4 regions of the Arthrobacter phoenicis genome follow, and region 4 is predicted to be linked to each of the others. Evidence: riboswitches for the same ligand, from Rfam matches in the RefSeq annotation. Region 4 holds a riboswitch; each other region holds the start of a gene.
The links. A riboswitch is a leader RNA that binds a small molecule or an ion and turns the genes downstream of it on or off. The one in region 4 is predicted to bind thiamine pyrophosphate.

Region 1 (4,909 bases), 860 kb from region 4:
GCCGGGAGCCCAGCTCCACGCCGTCGAAGGTCACCGGGTCGCGGTGCGCCGCGGCCTTCACGGCGGGCTCCTGTGCGCTGTCTGCTTCGTTCATGCCGTTCATCCTCCCTGTACCGCGGTGACGAGTTCGACGTCGTCGCCCTCGATGAGTTCTGTCGCGTGCCACCGGCTGCGGGGCACGACCTCGGCGTTGCGTGCGACGGCGACGCCGAGTTTGCGTCCGTCCGTGGCCTGGCCGTTATCCGCCAGGGGCCGTCCGGTGACGCCGCTGACGAGGGCGCCGACCGTGGCGTTGTCCGGGAGCGCGTGCGGCTTCCCGTTGAGGGTGATGTTCATGCTGTTGTCCTGTGGGTCGCGGGGTGGAGAGCATTGGTACGGCTGGGCGCCCGGGTGGTCGCCTGGCTGGTCGACTGGCTGCGCTCAGCGTCGGCGTGCGGGCGGTCGAAGCGGTCCGGGAGGAACCCGTCCCAGCGCGGGTCCGGGGTGCCGTCCAGCAGCTCCCGGCAGATGGCGGCGGCGGCCGGGGTCAGCAGCACCCCGTGCCGGAAGAAGCCGGTGGCAATCACCAGGCCCGGGACGTGGCCGCCGCCGGGGGCACGGACCCGTCCCAGCAGCGGGGCGTTGTCCGGGGTGCCGGGGCGGGCCCTGGCCGTGGCCTCGACGAGTTCCAGCTCGGCGACGGCCGGGACCAGCTGCTGGGCGTCGCGCAGCAGCTGGTAGACCCCGCCGGCGGAGACCGCCCGGTCATAAGCCTGGTCCTCGCGCTGGGTGGCGCCAACCACCACGGTGCCGTCCCCGCGCGGAACGATGTAGACCGGGATACCCCGGACCAGCCCGCGGACGGTGGAACTCAGCAGGGGACGCAGCCGCTCGGGCACCCGGAGCCGGAGAATGTCGCCATGGACCGGACGCAGCGGCAGGGTGAGCCCGGCCGGGAGGTCCTGCAGGGCGGCGGCGCCCAGGCCGTTGGCCACGATGGTCTCGGCCGCCCGGACCTCCCCTCCCCCGCTGAGCCGGACGCCGGCAACCCGGCCGTCCGCCTGAATCAGGCCCTCGGCGCGGTGCGGGACGGCCCGGAATCCGGTGTCGGCGGCCAGCAGGGCTCTGATCCGGGTGATCAGCCGGCGCGGGTCCACCTGGTGGTCGGCGGGGATCTCGAAGGCGCAGGAGATCGCCGGGCTGAGCAGCGGTTCGCGGCGGCGGGCCTCCCGCACGGTGAGGGGTTCGACGGACAGTCCCGAGGCCAATTGGAGGGCGCGCAGGTCCGCGAGCGCCTGCCGGTCCGCGGCGTCCGCCCCCACGGCGAGGGTCGGCGTCGTCAGGTAGCCGGTGCCGGCTCCCCCGTCACCGCCGTCGGCGAGGCGGCCGGCGAAGGCGGGCCAGAGCCGGGAGGACTCCAGCATCAGCGGCAGGAGCCCCTCCTCCTGGTAGTGGAGTTCGCTGACGGGGGCCAGCATGCCGGCGGCGGCCCAGCTGGCCCCGTCCCCGGGGGCGTCGTCGACCAGCGCCACGGTCCGCCCGGAGCGTCGGAGTTCCCACGCGATGCCGTGGCCGATCACGCCCCCGCCAATCACGACGGCGTCGACCGCGTCTACGGCGGTCCCAGGGCCGGGGGTGGTGTTCATGGGTTCCTTCCCTACGCCGGTACTAGCCGGATCAGGTCAAGCGGTCGGCTCTGACGCCCTCTCAGCCCTGCGCCGTCGACGGCGTGCGGGGCTCCCGCGGTATGCGCCCAGTTTAGAGGAACTACGCTTGGGGCATGAGCCAGGACGTCCACAGCACCGCCCGTTTGTACCTCTGCACCGATGCCCGCAAGGACCGTGGAGACTTTGAAACCTTTGTCGATGCCGCGTTTACCGGGGGCGTGGACATCATCCAGCTCCGGGACAAGACCATCGAAGCCGCGGAGGAACTCGAACTCCTGGAGGTCCTGCACACGGTCGCAGCGCGCCACGGCCGGCTGTGGGCGGTCAACGACCGGGCGGACCTGGCCTCGCTGGCCGGCGCCCCGGTGTTCCACATCGGGCAGAAGGACATTCCGTTCGGTGCGGCCCGTGACTTCCTCGGCAAGGACACCGTGATCGGCCTGTCCACCCACACCCCGGAGCAGGTCGACGCCGCCATCGCCGCCGCGCCGGGCCGGAGCGGGCTGGACTACTTCTGCGTGGGCCCCGTCTGGGCCACCCCCACCAAGCCCGGCCGTGCCGCCGTCGGCCTGGACCTGGTCCGCTACGCCGCCGACGCGATCGAGCGCGCCGAGGCCGCGGGCGACGGCGGCAAGGTGGCCGGCGTCGTGCCGTGGTTCGCAATCGGCGGCATCGACCTGACCAACGTGGAGCAGGTCCTCGACGCCGGGGCCCGGCGGATCGTGGTGGTCCGGGCGATCACCGAGGCCGACGACCCCGCTGCTGCGGCACAGGCCCTGCTCGCCGCCCTCGACGCCCGGGCGTAAACGCGGCCGGGTACTTCGGGCGCCGGGCGGGTGCAGGCTCTCTACCCGGCGAGGCCCAAGAGGGTCATCCGGCGTGAGTGCGCCGTGGCCAGCGAGGTCAGCAACGCCCGGACCGGATCCGTGCCCGCCGCGACGCCGTTGCCTGCAGCGCCGTTGCCCGTTGCCCCGTTGCCCGCTGCTTCCGAACCCTGGACGCCAAGGAAGGCATGGTCGGCCGCGACCCGCTGCGCCTGGGTCAGCGCCTCGCCGAGGAGCCGCCGTGCCCACAGCGCCAGCCGGGAGGCCAGCCGTGGATCGTCGGCCAGGGCCTGCTTGAGCCGTTCGCGCAGCACCCCGGTGGCCTCTTCGGAGGCCTGGACCTGCTCCACCAGTGCCGCGGTGGCGGGATCCAGCCGCGGAATCAGGGAGCGGTAGAAGTCGGCGGAGACGGTGTCGATGACGTACGCCTTCATTAGCGACTCGAACCAGTCGGCCGGCCGCGTCCGCTCATGGAAGTGGTCAACCGAGCGCTGGAACGGCACCATGGCGCCCTCCACGTCCTCGCCCATGTCCTGCAGCCGGGCGCACACCAACTCGTAGTGCTCGAACTCCCGCACCGCCAGCCGGCCCAGCACGGCCCGGTCCCGGAGGGTGGGCGCATAGCGGGCGTCGGAGGAAAGCCGTTCAAAGGCGGAGAGTTCGCTGTAGGCCATCACGCCGAGCAGGTCCGTGAGAAAGCGGTGATCGCGGGCGGAATCCGGCGTCGGAGTGCTCATCGTTCAAGACTAGCGGCGGATTTCGGGCTACCCTGACTTTCGTGTCTCACCATCGCCTGACGCCGAGCGTCCGCCAGCAGCAAAACCAGCTAGCCAAGGCGCTGAAGGCCCTGCGCACCCTCCTGGAACTGCCCGGGCCGTTCCCCGAAGAGGCGCTGCGCGACGCCGAGGCGGCGGTGGCCGGGCACGAACTCCCCGGCCTGGACCTGACGCACGTGGAGTTCGTGACGATCGACCCGGCGTCGTCCACGGATCTGGACCAGGCACTGTTCATTGATCGCTCCGGGGACGGATACAAGGTCTTCTACGCGATCGCCGATGTCCCCTCCTTCGTGGCCCCCGGCGGCCCGCTCGACGCCGAGACGCGCCGCCGCGGGCAGACGTTCTACACGCCCGAGGGCCGCATTCCGCTCCACCCCGAGGTCATCAGCGAGGCCGCCGGCAGCCTCCTCGCCGGCCAGCTCTGCGCGGCCTTCGTCTGGGAGTTCGAACTCGACGCCGCCGCCGAGGTGTCCTCGGTCCTGATGCGCCGCGCCCGGGTCATCAGCCGCGCCAAGCTCAGTTACGCCGGGGTGCAGGCGGACCTCGACGCCGGCACGGCGGCCCCCGTCCTGGAACTGCTGAAAGAGGTCGGCGGCAAGCGGGTGGAGCTCGAACGGCAGCGCGGCGGAGCGAGCCTGAACATGCCGGACCAGGAAATCGAACAGCTCCCCGACGGCGGCTACCGGATCGTCGCGGCTCCCCCGCTGCCGGTGGAGGACTGGAACGCGCAGATCTCGCTGATGACCGGAATGGCCGCCGCGGGCCTGATGCTCGAGGGCAAGGTGGGCATCCTGCGGACCATGCCCGCGCCGGACGAACGCTCCCTGCGCCACTTCCGCCGGCAGACCGGAGCGCTGGGCAAGCCGTGGGACGGGGAGACCAGCTACGGGGAATACCTGCGCACCCTGGACCCCACGGATCCCAAGCAGCTGGCGATCCTGCACTCGGCCGGGATGTTGTTCCGCGGCGCCGGGTACACCCCCTTCGATGGCAGCGTCCCGGACGACGCCATCCAATCCGCCATCGGCGCGTCCTACGCGCACTCCACCGCCCCGCTGCGGCGCCTGATCGACCGGTTCGTCCTGGTCATCTGCGAGGCGCTCTCGAATGACGGCGAGGTTCCGGCCTGGGCCCGGGAGGCGCTGCCGTCCCTGCCCGCGATCATGGCCGCCTCGGACCAGCTCGCCGGAAAGCTGGAGCGGATGTCGCTGGACACGGTCGAGGCGGCGCTGCTGGTCAACCACGTCGGCCAGGAGTTCGACGCCGTCGTCATCTCCGGGTCGAAGCCCGCCAACGGTAACGGCACGGGTCCCGGCAACGGCGCCGGCGCAGCCCAGGGCACCACCGGGAAGGGTACTGGGAACGGGAACGGGACAAAAGCCAACGGCAACGGAAACGGTCCGTCCGGGATCGTGCAGATCGCGGAGCCGGCCGTAACCGCCCGCTGCCCGGGTGAGATGGAGTCGGGCAGCCTGGTCCGGGTGCGCGTCGTCTCGGCCGACATCGCCGCCCGCGAGGTGCGGCTGGAGCTGGTCGGCTAAGGCCGCACCGCGCCGCAACGGCCGCGCCGTCGGGGACGCAGAGGCCGAACGGCTAGACTGGAAGGGTAGTAATGGATGCCCGGTCGTTGATTTCCTCGTATTTTCGAATCAACAAGCCC
Region 2 (4,909 bases), 1.2 Mb from region 4:
GCCGCGGCGTATGTCGCGGCCCCGTTGACGGACCCGTGGAATAGGCTTGGAGCATGTTCAAGGAGCGCGTAGTTTTCGTCCACGGGGCCGGCAGTTTTGGTGCCGCGGCGTGGCCGAAACAGCACGGCATGGCGCTGGCCTATGACGCGCTCTTCCTCCGCAGGCACGGCTTCGACCCGGCGGCCGAGCCGATGGAAACCGACTTCGCGGCGGACGCCGGGATCGTCCTGGGCGCCCTGGCCGACGACGGCCGCGGGGCCGCCGGTGGCCACGTCGTCGCCCACTCCCAGGGTGCCATCGCCGCGATGATGGCCGCCGTCGAACGGCCCGACCGGGTCCAGTCCCTCACGCTGGTGGAACCGGCCTGCCTCTCCCTGACGGCGGAACTGCCGGCCACCGCCGCGCACCGGGCCCTGATGGAACCGCTCTTCGACGTCCGGCACAGCCTGGGCGACGAGGACTTCCACCGCGAATTCGTCCGCCGCGTCTTCGCCGCGCACGCCCCGCTGCACGGGGCCGCCGGGGAAGTCGCGGCGGACAACGCCCGGGAGGCGCGGCGGCTCCGGCTGCAGGCCCCGGCTTGGGAGGCTCCGCTGCACATTGTCCCGGGCGTCCCCACCCTGGTCCTCACCGGCGGCTGGGAACCGCTGTATGAGGAGATCGCCGGCTACCTGGTGGAGACCGGCGCCCGGCACCGAACCGCCCCGGGCGGGCACCGGCCGCAGGACTCACCGGAGGGGGACCGGGCGATCCGCTCCTTCATCGCCGACGTCGTCCGCAGCCGGCACGCCCGCGCCTCCTAACCTCGCGCCTTCTAGTCCCGGGCCCCCTAGTCCCGGCCAGCCCCCACACCCGGATCCGGCAGGTAGACCTTGCCGCCGGAGGCGAGGAACTCCTCGCTCTTCTCCCGCATGCCCGCGTCGGCCCGGGCCGCCTGCGCCTCGGCGGAACCAAACTCATTCCGGATGTCCTGGCTGATCCGCATCGAGCAGAACTTCGGCCCGCACATGGAACAGAAGTGCGCCGTCTTGGCCGGCTCGGCGGGCAGCGTCTCGTCGTGGAAGGCCTCGGCGGTGACCGGGTCCAGGGACAGGGCGAACTGGTCCCGCCAGCGGAACTGGAAGCGGGCCTTGGACAGGGCGTCGTCCCGCTCGTGCGCGCCGGGGTGGCCCTTCGCAAGGTCAGCGGCGTGGGCGGCGATCTTGTAGGTGATCACGCCGGTCTTCACGTCGTCCCGGTTCGGCAGGCCCAGGTGTTCCTTGGGTGTGACGTAGCAGAGCATGGCCGTCCCGTACCGGGCGATCTCGGTGGCGCCGATGGCGGAGGTGATGTGGTCGTAGCCGGGCGCGATGTCGGTCACCAGCGGTCCCAGGGTGTAGAACGGCGCCCCCTTGCACAGCTCCTGCTGGCGTTCGACGTTTTCCCGGACAAGATGGAACGGGACATGGCCAGGGCCCTCCACCATCACCTGGACGTCGAATTCCCAGGCCCGCTGCGTGAGCTCGGCAAGGGTGTCCAGTTCGGCGAACTGAGCGGCGTCGTTGGCGTCCGCCGTCGATCCCGGCCGCAGCCCGTCACCGAGGGAAAAGGCGACGTCGTAGCGGGCGAAGATGTCGCGGAGCTCGTCGAAGTGGGTGTACAGGAAGTTCTCCCGGTGGTGTGCCAGGCACCAGCCGGCCATGATGGAGCCGCCGCGGGACACGATCCCGGTGACCCGGTTGGCGGTCAACGGCACATACCGGAGCGGCACCCCTGCGTGGATGGTCATGTAGTCCACGCCCTGCTCGCACTGCTCGATCACGGTGTCCCGGAAGATTTCCCAGGTTAGCGCGTTCGCCTCGCCGTTGACCTTCTCCAGGGCCTGGTAGATCGGGACGGTGCCGATCGGGACCGGGGAGTTGCGGATGATCCACTCGCGGGTGGTGTGGATGTCGTCGCCGGTGGAGAGATCCATGACGGTGTCGGCGCCCCACTGGGTGGCCCACTGGAGCTTGTCCACCTCCTCCTCGATGGAGCTGGTGACCGCCGAGTTACCGATATTGGCGTTGATCTTCACCAGGAAGGCCTTTCCGATGATCATCGGTTCGGACTCGGGGTGGTTGATATTCGCCGGGATGATGGCCCGGCCGGCGGCGAGTTCGCTGCGGACCAGTTCGACGTCGCAGTTCTCGCGCAGGGCGACGAAACGCATCTCGGGGGTCGCTACGCCCTGCCGCGCGTAATGCATCTGGGTGACGGTCCGGCCGGGGAGGGCCCGGCGCGGTGCCGGGGGAGCGTTGCGCCACTCCGCCGAGGCGGCCCCGCGGCGGACCGCGGACTTGCCGTCGTCGAGGAGGCTGCGTTCCCGTCCCGAGTAGGGCTCGGTGTCCCCGCGTCCGGCAATCCAGTCGGCCCGAAGGGGCGGCAGGCCCGCCACCGGGTCGCTGCCCGGCCCCGCCGTGCGGTAGGCCCGGAACGGGGGATTCGGGGTGCCGCCGGGGGAGGGTTCCAGGGCGATGTCGGTCACCGGGACCCGCAGGCCGTCGCCTTCGATGTAGGCCAGCGTGTGCGACGCGAGGGCAGGGCTGTGCTGGGAATTTGTGGTGCTCAAGGGTTACTCACTTCCTTCGCCGGCATTACCCGGACAGGTTCAACGGTCGCAGGCTGCCTCAGCCCGATCTCAGCCCCTGCAAGGGCTCCCGTGTGGTCGTAGACGAAGCTATCACAGGGCCCCGATCGCGGCTCCAAGGTTCCGTCTCCCGCGATTAGGCTGGGACTCATGAGCGGCATCATCGAATTCACCGGGCCCGTCCTCACCTCCGTGAACCGGGAGCGGCGCGGCCTGTGGTCTGTGGACGGGGTGCTGACCTTCGACCGTCCGGAGGCGGCCCCGGACCAAGTCATCGACGGGTGGGTAATCCCGGGATTGGTCGACGCCCACTGCCACATCGGGCTCGGGCCCGGCGGTGACGTCGACGCCGGCGTCGCCGAAGCGCAGGCGCGCACGGACCGTGACGCCGGGACCCTGCTGGTCCGCGACGCCGGGGCGGTGCATGACACGCGCTGGATCCAGCAGCGGCGGGACCTGCCCCGGATCATCCGTGCGGGCCGGCACATCGCCCGGAGCCGTCGCTACCTGCGCGGCCTCGCCGTCGAGGTTGAACCCGGTGACCTGGTCGAGGAGGTCCGGAAGCAGGCGCGGGCGGGGGACGGCTGGGTCAAGCTCGTGGGGGACTGGATCGACCGCGACGCCGGGGACCTTGCCGCAAGCTTCCCCGCCCGCACCGTCAGGGACGCCGTCAGCGCCGCGCACGACGAGGGCGCCCGGGTCACCGCGCACTGCTTCGCCGAGGACACCCTCGATGACATGCTCGACGCAGGCATTGACTGCATTGAACACGCGACCGGGCTGCTGCCCCGCCATCTTCCGCGTTTCGTCGACCAGGGCGTGCCGATTGTCCCCACCCTGATCAACATCGCCACCTTCCCGGACATCGCCGCGCAGGCCGAGCCCAAGTTCCCGCGCTACGCCGCCCACATGCGCGCGCTCTGGGAACGCCGGGCCGAGCGGGTCCTCGAGGCCTATGAGGCCGGGGTGGCCATCTACGCGGGCACCGACGCCGGGAGCGTCATTGCCCACGGGCGGATCGTCGACGAACTGGAGGCGCTGCAGGCGGCCGGACTGGGCCCGGCCGCTGCCCTTGACGCCGGCGCCTGGTCCTCCCGGGCCTGGCTGGGCGCCGCCGGAATCGCCGAGGGTGCCCCCGCCGACGTCCTGGCCTGCGCCGCTGACCCGCGGCGGGATCTCTCCGCGTTGCGGAACCTGCGCGCCGTCATCCTCCGCGGGGACGTCATCGGCGCGGCATCCGCGGAATAAATTGAAGCTTCAAGTAATTTTATCTGGTGAGAGCCGCCGAATGACGGCAAACCCCCCCAACACCGGAGTGATGCAATGACCACCAGCGCCGCCACCCAGGATCTCTTGCCGGCCGACCTCTCGATGGGCACCGTGATGCTCAAGGTCGGCGACCTGGCAATGATGACCGACTACTACCAGCGCGCCCTCGGCCTGGAGGTGGTGGCCGAGCAGGACGGCGGCCTCTACCTCGGACGCGGCCGCACGCCGCTGGTGCACATCGCCCCGGCCCCGGGACTGAACCTCCCCTCCCGGGGCGAGGCCGGGCTCTTCCACACCGCCCTCCTGTTCGAGGACCAGGCGGCGCTGGCCGCCACCGTCGCCACCGCCGCCCAGTACGATCCCCGGTTCTTCACCGGCAGCGCGGACCATCTGGTCAGCGAGGCCTTCTACTTCAGCGACCCGGAGGGTAACGGGATCGAGCTGTACTGGGACCGGCCGCGCGACGAATGGTCGTGGGACGGGGCGAATGTTGTCATGGACAGCCTGGCCCTGCCGCCGCAGCGCTACCTGGAGCAGCACCTGACCGAGGCGTCGCTCGCCGGCCAGCGCGAAACCGGCGCCGGCGTCGGGCACGTGCACCTCCAGGTCGGCGACGTGCAGTCGGCGCACGACTTCTACGTCGGGACCCTGGGCTTCGAAAAGACCGCAGGCTGGCACGGCCAGGCCCTCTTCGTCTCGGCGGGCGGGTACCACCACCACATGGCCATGAACGTCTGGAACAGCCGCGGCGCCGGCCCCCGGCGCGACACGCTGGGCCTGGGCGAGGTGCTGATCGAGGTGCCCTCCGGGGATGACGTCGGCGCCCTCGCAGACCGGTTGAAGGTCGCCGGCGTCGCGTCCCACCACACCGGCGCCGAGCTCCGGTTCGATGACCCCTGGCGCAACCGGATCCGGGTCGCCGTCCGCTGACCGGCCTCCGGGCCGCCAGCCGATAGGCTGGGAGCACGCCACACGCCGCGGCCCCCGCGCCGCCCGAAATCCAAGGATGAGCCCCGTGGGATTTACCGAAGT
Region 3 (4,909 bases), 1.4 Mb from region 4:
CAAGACTACGCTAATTTCGCCTTCGGCCGCAAACGAGGCAGGCCCCGGAGAGTCGGGCGTGACCGGTGCCACAGTGCCGTTTTCCAAGGAACCGGACCGGGCGCCGCAGCCGCTTTCGGGAACCGCGCCCCACCACCTTACCGGCAGCGGCTCCCGTTCCGGGTCAGGCGTGCAGCCTCGGCGCGTCGAAGAAGTCCACCTCGAAGCGCACGGAGTGGACGAAGGCCTCGGTCATGGCGCCCCGTTCGGCGGCGGAACCGCGGCGGGCGGCGGCGTCCGTGTAGCGGATCGCCTGCCGGGTCGACGCGGCGAAGGCCTCGTCCGCGTATGTCCGCAGCCAGGCCGCGTAGGGGTGGCCTTCGTCCGCGCCCGCGGCGAGGAACTGCGCGTGCAGCGCGGCGCCCACCTCGGCATAGAGCCAAAAGCAGGGTAGCGCCGCGGCCACGAGGACCCCGTAGCTGCCGGCCAGGGACGCAGCGTGCAGGTGGTCCACGTAGGACTTGGTGACCGGACCCTGCCGCCGCGGGGTGCCCGCACGCCCGGCCAGCCAGCTCCGGTGCAGTTCCGACTCAACCTCCAGGCACTGGGCGGCCGAGCGTGACCAGAACAGCTGCTCTGCCTCCGTCGGGGCAAGCGCTGCGGCGCGGGACAGCACCCGGGAGTAGCCGTTGAGGTAGAGCGCGTCCTGGCCGAGGTAGTAGGCGAACTCATGCTCCGGCAAGGTTCCGTCCGCCAGACCCCGGATGAAGTCCAGGGCATAGATTTCCGTCAGGCCCTCCGCGGCGAGGGGCTCGAGGCCGGTGGCGAAGTCGCCGGGTTCCTTGAGGTGTTCCGTGAACTGTTCCGTGCCGGGCCCGGGCGCCGGTTCCGTGGGCTGGGCGAGGTGGTGGAAGTGGTGGACGGGTCCGTTGCCGGAGCCGACGTCGAGCCGTCCGGCCTCGCGCAGCGCCCCCAGCAGCCAGGGCTTGACGCGGCGCAGCGCGGTTTCCCAGTCCCCGCCGGCGGCGTAGGCCGTGGCAAGGGCCGAGGACAGCGAGCACCCGGTGCCGTGGCTGTTGCGGGTGTCGACCCGCTCCCCCGGCACCACCACGGTTTCGCTGCCGAGCAGTCCGGCGCTGTTGACCAGCGCGTCCGGGCATCCGCCGTCGGCGTCCTCCTCGAGGTGGCCGCCCTTGACCAGGACCGTGGTTCCGGCCAGCGCGGAGAGGCGTTTGCCCTGCTCCAGCGCCTCCGCCCAGCCGGCGGCGACCGGTTCGTCCAGCAGGAGGGCGAGTTCGGCCAGGTTGGGGGTGACCAGGTCGGCGAGCGGCAGCAGGGTGTGCAGCGCCGCCACCGCCGATTCCTGCAGCAGCCGGTCACCGCTGGTGGCGACCATGACGGGGTCCAGGACGACGACGGCGGGCCGGGTGCGTTCCAGCCACGCCCGTACCGCGTCGATGACGCCGGCGTCGCCGAGCATGCCGATCTTCACGGCATCGATGGTGATGTCCTCGGCGATGGCGTCCAGCTGCTCGGTCAGGAAGGCGGCGGGCGGCACGTGCACGGACCGGACGCCGCGGGTGTTCTGGGCGGTCAGGGCCGTGATGGCGGCCATGCCGTAGCCACCCATGGCCGCGATGCTCTTCAGGTCCGCCTGGATTCCGGCACCGCCGGTAGGGTCGGACCCCGCGATGGCGAGGACCCTCGCCACCGGGGCCTGCCCGGTGGCGTCGTCGGCCGTGCCGGCCGACGCATCGGGTCCGGCGGCGTCGTCGGCAGCCTGCTCTGCCGGGAACACCGTCTGCAGGAAGGTGGCGCCGGGGACGGTTGACAGTGCCGCGGGTGCTGCCGCGGGTTGGGTCGAAGACAAGAGACATCCCTTCGCCGGTGCTAACCGGACAGGTTCAACGGGTGTGGATCTCAGCCGGCCCGATGCGCGGCACCCCGTGTCGCGTTCCAGCGTAGCGCCCCTCCCCGGGTTCTCCCGTTCCTGTCCGCCCCTCCGGCCGGTCTCCCCCTTAACCGGCTCTCGGGTACCGCCCGGAGTCGACGCTTCGAAACGTCGAGTCCGGGAGATACCCGCGAGTGGTACGGAGCGGTACCGAGTGGTGCGGCGGCGGAGCGGTTACAGCTCCGAGGCCGGTACGCCGACGCCGAGGATGATCGGGCCGCCGTTGTCCTTGACCACGGGCTTGACCGTTTCCGGTGCCTTGGCCTCGTGGACCGAGCCCTGGCCGGACGCGCTCGAGGCCTGCCGGTGCTGCTCGACGGCGGTCTCGTTGGCCGCCCCCTGGGCACGGCTGGCGCTGCGGTGCCGCCGCGGACGGCGCTGACCGGTGACCGGTTCCGCAGCCGCGGGGGTGCGGGCGGCGACGGGGGCCGCCACCGGTGCGGCCGTCTTCGGAGCCTCCTGCTGCCGGGTGTCCTGCTTGGGAGCCTGCTGCGGGGCGGGTTCCCGGCGCGCTTCGGGCTCGGCCGCGCGGTTGCGGGCGTTCGGCGGCTGGATCCGGGCCGTGCGGGCACGTCCCCGGCCCCGGGTTGCCCGGGACTGGTCAGCAGACCGACCGGCGGCCGGAGCCTCGGCGGGTACCTCAGCCTCCGGGGCAGGGGCTTCCACGGACCGTGCCTCCACAGCCGGCGCTTCCACGGACGGGGCGGCCTCGCGGGCCGCGGTCTCCGTGGTCCCGGACTGGCGGTTCCGCGAGTCCGAGTCGCCCAGGTTGGCGAACGCCTCGGTCAGCAGGTCCAGGGTCAGGGCCGGCTGCGGCGCCTGCTCGGCGTGCTCGACGAAGGGCAGGGCCACCTGCTCGCCGCCGAAGGTCAGCACGGCGGCGGGACGGCCGGCTGCTTCCTCGGTGGAGGCCAGCTCGACGGCGGCGTCAAGGGCCGCCTGCCGGGTCTCGGCGTCGGGCGCTGAGGTGGCGTCGCCGTCGTGCAGGTGGGCCGCGTGGGCCGCCGCCGCGATGTTTGCCAGCGCGGCCCGGGTAGCTTCTGCCTTGGCGTGCCGCTCGGCCTCGGTGGGCTCGTGGTGTCCGGCAGCCGGTGCCTGCTGCTGGACCTCGGTGCCCTGGCCGCCCTTGCCGCGGCGGCGCTTGCGCTCGTTGCGGGCGGCGGGCTGCTGCTCGGTGCGCGGAACGTGGTGTTCCGCGGCGACGGTGTTGGCGCGGCGGTGCTCGACCGGCTCGTCGTGCGTGACGACGCCTCGGCCGGCGCAGGCCTCGCACTGCTCGCCGAAGACTTCCAGCAGGCCGGTGCCCATCCGCTTGCGGGTCATCTGCACCAGGCCCAGCGAGGTAACCTCGGCGACCTGGTGCTTGGTCCGGTCCCGGCCCAGGCACTCCACCATGCGGCGCAGCACGAGGTCGCGGTTGGATTCCAGCACCATGTCGATGAAGTCGATCACGATGATGCCGCCGATGTCGCGGAGGCGCAGCTGGCGGACGACTTCCTCGGCCGCTTCCAGGTTGTTCTTGGTGACGGTTTCCTCGAGGTTGCCGCCGCTGCCGGTGAACTTGCCGGTGTTGACGTCCACCACGGTCATGGCCTCGGTGCGGTCGATCACGAGGGAGCCGCCGGAAGGCAGGAAGACCTTGCGCTCCAGAGCCTTGTGGATCTGCTCATCGATGCGCCAGGCGGAGAAGATGTCCGTGTCCTTGGTCCACTTCTCGAGCCTGCCCACCAGGTCCGGCGCCACGTAAGTGACGTAGGCCTCGATGGTGTCCCAGGCCTCCTCTCCGGAGACGATCAGCTTGGAGAAGTCCTCGTTGAACACGTCGCGGACCACCTTGATGGTCAGGTCAGGTTCGCCATAGAGGAGCTCCGGGGCGAGGATCTTGGTGGACGTGGCCTGGCTTTCGATGCCTTCCCACTGGGCGCGCAGACGGTTGATGTCATGCGTCAGTTCCTCTTCCGAGGCTCCCTCGGCCGCGGTGCGGACGATCACGCCGGCGTCTTCCGGCAAGCGGTCCTTGAGGATGCGCTTGAGGCGGTTGCGTTCGACGTCGGGCAGCTTGCGGGAGATGCCGGTCATGGAGCCGCCGGGCACGTACACGAGGTAGCGGCCGGGCAGGGAGATCTGGCTGGTCAGCCGGGCGCCCTTGTGGCCCACGGGGTCCTTGGTGACCTGGACCAAAACGGAGTCGCCGGACTTGAGCGCGTTCTCGATCCGGCGCTGCTTGCCCTCGAGGTTGACGGCGTCCCAGTTGACCTCGCCGGCGTACAGCACGGCGTTGCGGCCGCGTCCGATGTCGACGAAGGCCGCCTCCATGGAGGGCAGCACGTTCTGGACACGGCCCAGATAGACGTTGCCAATCAGGGAGTCCTGCTGGGTCTTGGACACGAAGTGCTCGGCCAGGACGCCGTCTTCGAGGACGCCGATCTGGATTCTGTCATCGCGCTGGCGCACGATCATCTGCCGGTCAACGGATTCGCGGCGGGCCAGGAACTCCGCCTCGGTGATGACGGTGCGGCGGCGGCCGGTGTCGCGGGACTCGCGGCGGCGCTGCTTCTTCGCCTCCAGCCGGGTGGAGCCCTTAACCGAGGTGACGCGGTTGCTGACGGGCGCGTCGCTGACGGTGCGCGGGGCACGGACCCGGGTGACGGTGTTGGGCGGGTCGTCGTCGCTGCCGCCGGTCAGTTCGAGGTCCTGGTCACCGCGACGGCGCCGACGGCGGCGGCGGGACGTCACGCCGTCCTCCAGTGCGGCTTCGCGGCCCTCCTCGGCGTCCTCGTCGCCAGGCTCGGCGTCGGTGTCGGCCTCGGCGACCCGGCTGCGGCCACGGCGGCCTCGGCTGCGGCGACGGCGGCGGTTGCCCTGCTCGTCGTCCTCGTCGTCTTCATCGGTGTCAGCGTCCTCGGCAGCGGCAGCAACCGGGGCGGGGGCCGGACGGACGACGGCGGTGAGGTCCGGGGCCTGGAAGAGCATTGAGGT
Region 4 (4,909 bases):
CCGGGCGGGGATTCCCAGGGAACCGGTGGTGCCGGGGCGTCCTCCGCACGACACACGGTGAGCCTGCTGCCGCGCACCATGGTCGGTTCCACCCTGGCGCTGGTCATCCTCGGCGTGGCCCTGACCGTGTTCGCCGGGCCGCTGTTCCGCCTCTCCGGTCAGTCCGCGGCCGAGATGCTGGACCGGTCCTCCTACATCCACGCGGTCCTCGGTGACGAGGTCACGGTTCCGGCCCCGCCGCAGCCCGTGGCCCAGGGAGGCGGCAAATGACCCGCAAACGGATCTCGCTGCGCCAGGAACTGCCGCTGCTGGTCTGGCTGGTGATTGTCTGGGGCGCCCTCTGGCAGGACTTCAGCGCCGGCAACCTGCTCTTCGGGGCGCTGATCGCGGTGCTCGTGGCCAGGCTGTTCTACCTGCCGCCGGTGGAACTGGGCGGCCGGTTCAACGTGCTGCGCGCCATTCCCTTCGGCGTGGTGTTCCTGGCCAAGGTGGTCGCGGCGAGCTTCCAGGTCCTCTACCTCGCCGTGGTCCGCGGGCCCCGGGTGATCAGTGCCGTCGTCGCCGTCCCGCTCCGCAGCCATTCGGACCTCCTGGTCACCGCCACCGGGCACGTCATCTCGCTGATCCCGGGATCCCTGGTAGTGGAGGTGGACCGGACCACGTCCACGCTCTACATCCACGGCATCAACGTCCGCGACGCCGACGACGCCGCCAAGCTCCGCAAGGACGTTCGGGACACCGAGGCCGGCCTGATCCGGATCATGGGCACCCCGGAGGAAGTTTCCGCCCTCAAACAGGAGGCAGCCGCATGATGCCGATCGTCCTGGCCGTGACCGCCGTCATCCTGTCCCTCGCGGCAGGCGGCGCCATCATCCGGATCGCCCGCGGGCCGTCCCTGCTGGACCGGGTCCTCGCCGCCGACGTGCTGCTGGCCATCCTGGGCGCGGCGCTGTGCATCGACATGGCCGTCAACCGGCACCTGAACAACCTGATGCTGCTGGTGGCGATCTCGATCATCGGCTTCGTCGGCTCGGTGACCGTGGCCCGCTTCGTGGCCGACCGGAGGAGGCATCCCCATGAATCATGAGACCTTTTCCGCAGACCCGGTGATCGACGCCGTGTCCGGAGTGTTCATGGTGGTGGGCGCGCTGATGTCCCTCGGCGCGGCGATCGGCCTGCTCCGCTTCCCGGACCTGATGAGCCGGATGCACGCCGCCACCAAGCCGCAGGTCCTGGGCCTGTTCCTGTTGCTGTGCGCCGTGGGCCTGCAGATGCGCACCTGGTGGGTGTGGCCGGTGCTGGTGGTCGCGTGGATCTTCCAGCTGCTGACCGTTCCGGTCTCCGCGCACATGGTGGGCCGTGCCGGCTATCGCACCAAGCATCTCCACCCGGAGCTGCTGAGCGCGGACGAGCTGGAAGCGGTGGTGCAGCAGGCCGCCGGGGAACGCGGCTTCAACGACGACGGGGAGCCCCGCCGGGACTGATGCCCGGGGGACTCCCCGTCGGAGTCTGGTGGTGCGGTGCGCCTAGACGATGTCCTGGGTCTTGGCGAAGCGGGTGATGGCCCGCTGCGTGCCGCGGTTGGCGAGGACCTGGATGACGGCGCTCACCGAGGCCGAGATCAGCGCGAAGGTCAGGGCCTGGCGCAGCGTGGTGGGGACGTCGTCGTCGTGGCCCTTCGGCGGCTTGTTGCCGGTGGTCTTCTCCCAGACGGTGTCCACGAGCTTGGTGCCGACGAGACCGGCGACCAGGCTGATGCCGGTGCCGAGCAGTTTGATGACAATGTTCATTTCGTGCTCCTTGCGGGTGGAAACAGGACTGCCCCTAGCCTACTGGCACACCGGTCCGGGGCGGACGCCCCTGTCCGCCGCGCGCCGCCCGGCCTACCGTCGGGCATGGACAGAGACCGGAGCGCACCCTGGGCGCCGTTCGTGGCGGTCGGCATCGTGCTGATCGGGCTCGGCCGGAAGGGGAGGCGGGCCCCGGCGGCGCGGGTGTAAACTGGCCCAGCCCACACGGGCGACATTCACAACGACAGGGGAGCGCCGCCGTCGGACCCTTCCGGAGGAATCCGGGAACCGTAGGTGGGCGCTGAGAGTGCGGACAGCCGCAGACCCTCGAACCTGATCCGGTTAGTACCGGCGCAAGGGAGTCGAGTTCTCAGGGTGTCCGGAACACGCGGCAGCGGCCGCCGTGGCCGGAACACCCTCCCCTCCTGTACCTCAGGAGGACGACATGACCGATATTTCCACCCCCCGCGCCACAGCAGCCGGCAAGAAGAGCTGGCGCGTGGTCGACATTGTCCTGGCGGCGCTGATCGCGATCGCCGGCGGCGTCATCTTTTGGGCCTGGGACCAGGGCGCCAACGTGGTGTCCGTCCCGCTCACCGCCGTCTACCCGCCCCTGACCGGCCTCTACGCCGGCGGCTGGATGATCCCCGCGGTCCTCGGCATGCTGGTGGTCCGCAAGCCCGGCGCCGCGCTGTTCTGCGAAGCCGTTGCCGCCACTGGCGAGCTGATCATGGGCTCCCAGTACGGCACCACCGTGCTGATCTCCGGCATCCTGCAGGGCCTCGGCGCGGAGCTGGTCTTCGCCGCGTTCCGCTACACCAAGTTCAACCTCCCGGTCTCCCTGCTCGCCGGCGCCGGCGCGGGCCTCTTCTGCGGCCTGAACGACTGCTTCCTGCCCTGGGGCTGGAACATCGCCTTCGAGGCCGGGGACAAGGCCGCCTACATCGTCTTCTGCGCCATCTCCGGTGCCGTGATCGCCGGCGGCCTGGCCTGGATCGCCACCCGCGGCCTGGCCCGGACCGGGGTGCTGGCCTCCTTCGCCTCCCGCAAGGCGGCCACCGAACCCGTCTTCTCCTGACACCCCGCGCATGAACGCCGACGACGTCCGCCCCGCCGCGGTCACCGCCCGCGGCTGGGGCTGGCGGCACGCCGGACGGTCCCGCCCCGCCATCAGCGGACTGGACCTGGACATCAGCCCGGGCGAACGCGTCCTGCTGCTGGGTCCCTCCGGCGCCGGTAAGTCGACCCTTCTGCACGCCCTCGCCGGGGTCCTCGGCGAGGGCGGCGGCGCGGACGCGGATGCCGACGACGCCGACGAGGCCGGCAGCCTGCTGATCGACGGTGCCCCGCCCCGGGACCGGCGCGGACGCGCCGGGCTGGTGCAGCAGGACCCGGAGACCCAGGTGGTGCTCTCCCGCGTGGGCGACGACGTCGCGTTCGGGGCGGAGAACCTCGCCGTCCCGCCCGCGGAGATCTGGGCGAGGGTGGGGGAGGCGCTCGACGACGTCGGGCTCGGGTCCCTGCCCCTGGGGCACCCGACCTCGGCCCTCTCCGGCGGGCAGAAGCAGCGGCTGGCCCTGGCCGGCATCCTCGCCATGCGGCCCGGGCTGCTGCTGCTGGACGAACCCACCGCCAACCTTGACCCCGCCGGCGTGCTGGAGGTCCGCGACGCTGTGGGCCGCTGCCTGGACCGGACCGGCGCCACCCTGGTGGTGGTCGAACACCGGGTTTCCGTGTGGAAGGACCTGGTGGACCGGATCGTGGTGCTCCAGCCCGGCACCGCGGGCGAATCCGCGGTGCTGCTGGACGGGCCGCCGGACCGGGTCCTGGCCGAGGCGCGGGAGATGCTGATCGCCGCCGGAGTCTGGGTCCCGGGCCACGTGCCCGCCACCCGTGCCCGGAGCGCCGGCGTAACCGGGCAGGGTCCGGAGCCTGGCCTCCAGGCCGGCCGCCTGCTGCTGGCCGCAGAGTCCCTGGCCGTGTCCCGCGACCGTCCCCGCCGCGGCGGCCTCCGGACCCGTTTCCGGCCGGTGCCGCCCGTGCCGGTGCAGGAGGGCATCGCCGCGCAGGTCCGCGCCGGACGCGCGCTCACCATCACCGGGCCCAACGGCGCCGGGAAATCGACCTTCGCCCTGACCCTCGCCGGGCTGCTGGCCCCGGTGGCCGGGACCGTGTCCGCCACCACCGACCTCAGCGCCGGCGCGGGCATCGACCCCTACGTCTGGAAGGCACAGCAGCTGATCCCGCGGATCGGCACGGTCTTCCAGGAACCCGAACACCAGTTCGTGACCGGCCGGGTGCTGGACGAACTGACCTTCGGGCCGCGGCAGCTCGGCCGCGGCGCGGACCGGGTGGACGAACTGCTGGAGCGGCTGCGGCTGCGGCACCTGGTGGACGCCAACCCGTACACCCTCTCCGGCGGCGAGAAACGGCGCCTGTCCGTGGCCACCGTGCTGGCCGCCCACCCGCAAGTCCTGGTCCTGGACGAACCCACGTTCGGCCAGGATGCCAACACCTGGGCCGAGCTGGCCTCCTTCCTCTCCGAACTCCTGGACGCTGGCACCGCCGTCGTCTCCGTCACTCACGACGCCGAATTCAGTGACGTCCTCGGCGGCGACGAACTCAAGCTCCAGGGGGCGGCGGCATGAGGGAAGCCCTGACCCTGGAGGGAAACCGCGCCCTGCTGGCCCGCGCCAACCCGCTGGCCAAGTTCTCCGGCGTCGTCCTGATCACCGTGGCGCTGGCCCTGTCCATCGACTGGGTCTCCGCGTCCGTGGCCCTGGTCTTCGAGGTGCTGCTGTTCCCACTGGCCGGGCTCACCCCCACCCTGCTCTGGCGCCGCGGCTGGCCCTTGATCCTGGCCGCCGCCCTGGGCGGCTGGAGCACAGCCATCCTCGCCCCGGACCGGGGCCGGATCCTGGTCGACGTGGGGCTCTGGTCCATCAGCGAGGGCTCGCTGCAGCTGGGCCTGGGCTTCCTGCTGCGCGGCCTGGCGATCGCGCTGCCGGCCGTCTTGCTGATGAGCTGCACCGACCCCACTGACCTGGCCGACGCCCTCGCGCAGCAGGCCCGGCTGCCGCACCGGTTTGTGCTGGGCACGCTGGCCGCGATGCGGCTGG

Region 1: another riboswitch for thiamine pyrophosphate. It lies ahead of thiO (glycine oxidase ThiO); the one in region 4 lies ahead of ABC337_RS09095 (ECF transporter S component).
Region 2: another riboswitch for thiamine pyrophosphate. It lies ahead of thiC (phosphomethylpyrimidine synthase ThiC); the one in region 4 lies ahead of ABC337_RS09095 (ECF transporter S component).
Region 3: another riboswitch for thiamine pyrophosphate. It lies ahead of ABC337_RS15725 (bifunctional hydroxymethylpyrimidine kinase/phosphomethylpyrimidine kinase); the one in region 4 lies ahead of ABC337_RS09095 (ECF transporter S component).

What each region holds. Positions count from the first base shown of each region.
Region 1 covers NZ_JBDFMK010000001.1:2,813,571-2,818,479, reverse strand. The annotation lists gene ABC337_RS13300 (thiazole synthase) at 1-94, opposite strand, end outside; gene thiS (sulfur carrier protein ThiS) at 100-336, opposite strand; gene thiO (glycine oxidase ThiO) at 333-1,625, opposite strand; TPP riboswitch at 1,616-1,733, opposite strand; gene thiE (thiamine phosphate synthase) at 1,760-2,452, shown strand; gene ABC337_RS13280 (ferritin-like fold-containing protein) at 2,494-3,207, opposite strand; gene ABC337_RS13275 (RNB domain-containing ribonuclease) at 3,249-4,790, shown strand.
Region 2 covers NZ_JBDFMK010000001.1:3,190,063-3,194,971, forward strand. The annotation lists gene ABC337_RS14950 (alpha/beta fold hydrolase) at 54-803, shown strand; gene thiC (phosphomethylpyrimidine synthase ThiC) at 830-2,590, opposite strand; TPP riboswitch at 2,585-2,692, opposite strand; gene ABC337_RS14960 (amidohydrolase family protein) at 2,759-3,856, shown strand; gene ABC337_RS14965 (VOC family protein) at 3,932-4,807, shown strand; gene ABC337_RS14970 (hypothetical protein) at 4,893-4,909, shown strand, end outside.
Region 3 covers NZ_JBDFMK010000001.1:3,320,248-3,325,156, reverse strand. The annotation lists gene ABC337_RS15725 (bifunctional hydroxymethylpyrimidine kinase/phosphomethylpyrimidine kinase) at 164-1,690, opposite strand; TPP riboswitch at 1,839-1,936, opposite strand; gene ABC337_RS15720 (Rne/Rng family ribonuclease) at 2,105-4,909, opposite strand, start outside.
Region 4 covers NZ_JBDFMK010000001.1:1,951,036-1,955,944, forward strand. The annotation lists gene ABC337_RS09070 (Na+/H+ antiporter subunit D) at 1-270, shown strand, start outside; gene ABC337_RS09075 (Na+/H+ antiporter subunit E) at 267-812, shown strand; gene ABC337_RS09080 (MrpF/PhaF family protein) at 809-1,087, shown strand; gene mnhG (monovalent cation/H(+) antiporter subunit G) at 1,077-1,484, shown strand; gene ABC337_RS09090 (DUF4235 domain-containing protein) at 1,527-1,790, opposite strand; TPP riboswitch at 2,027-2,168, shown strand; gene ABC337_RS09095 (ECF transporter S component) at 2,236-2,868, shown strand; gene ABC337_RS09100 (ABC transporter ATP-binding protein) at 2,879-4,438, shown strand; gene ABC337_RS09105 (energy-coupling factor transporter transmembrane component T family protein) at 4,435-4,909, shown strand, end outside.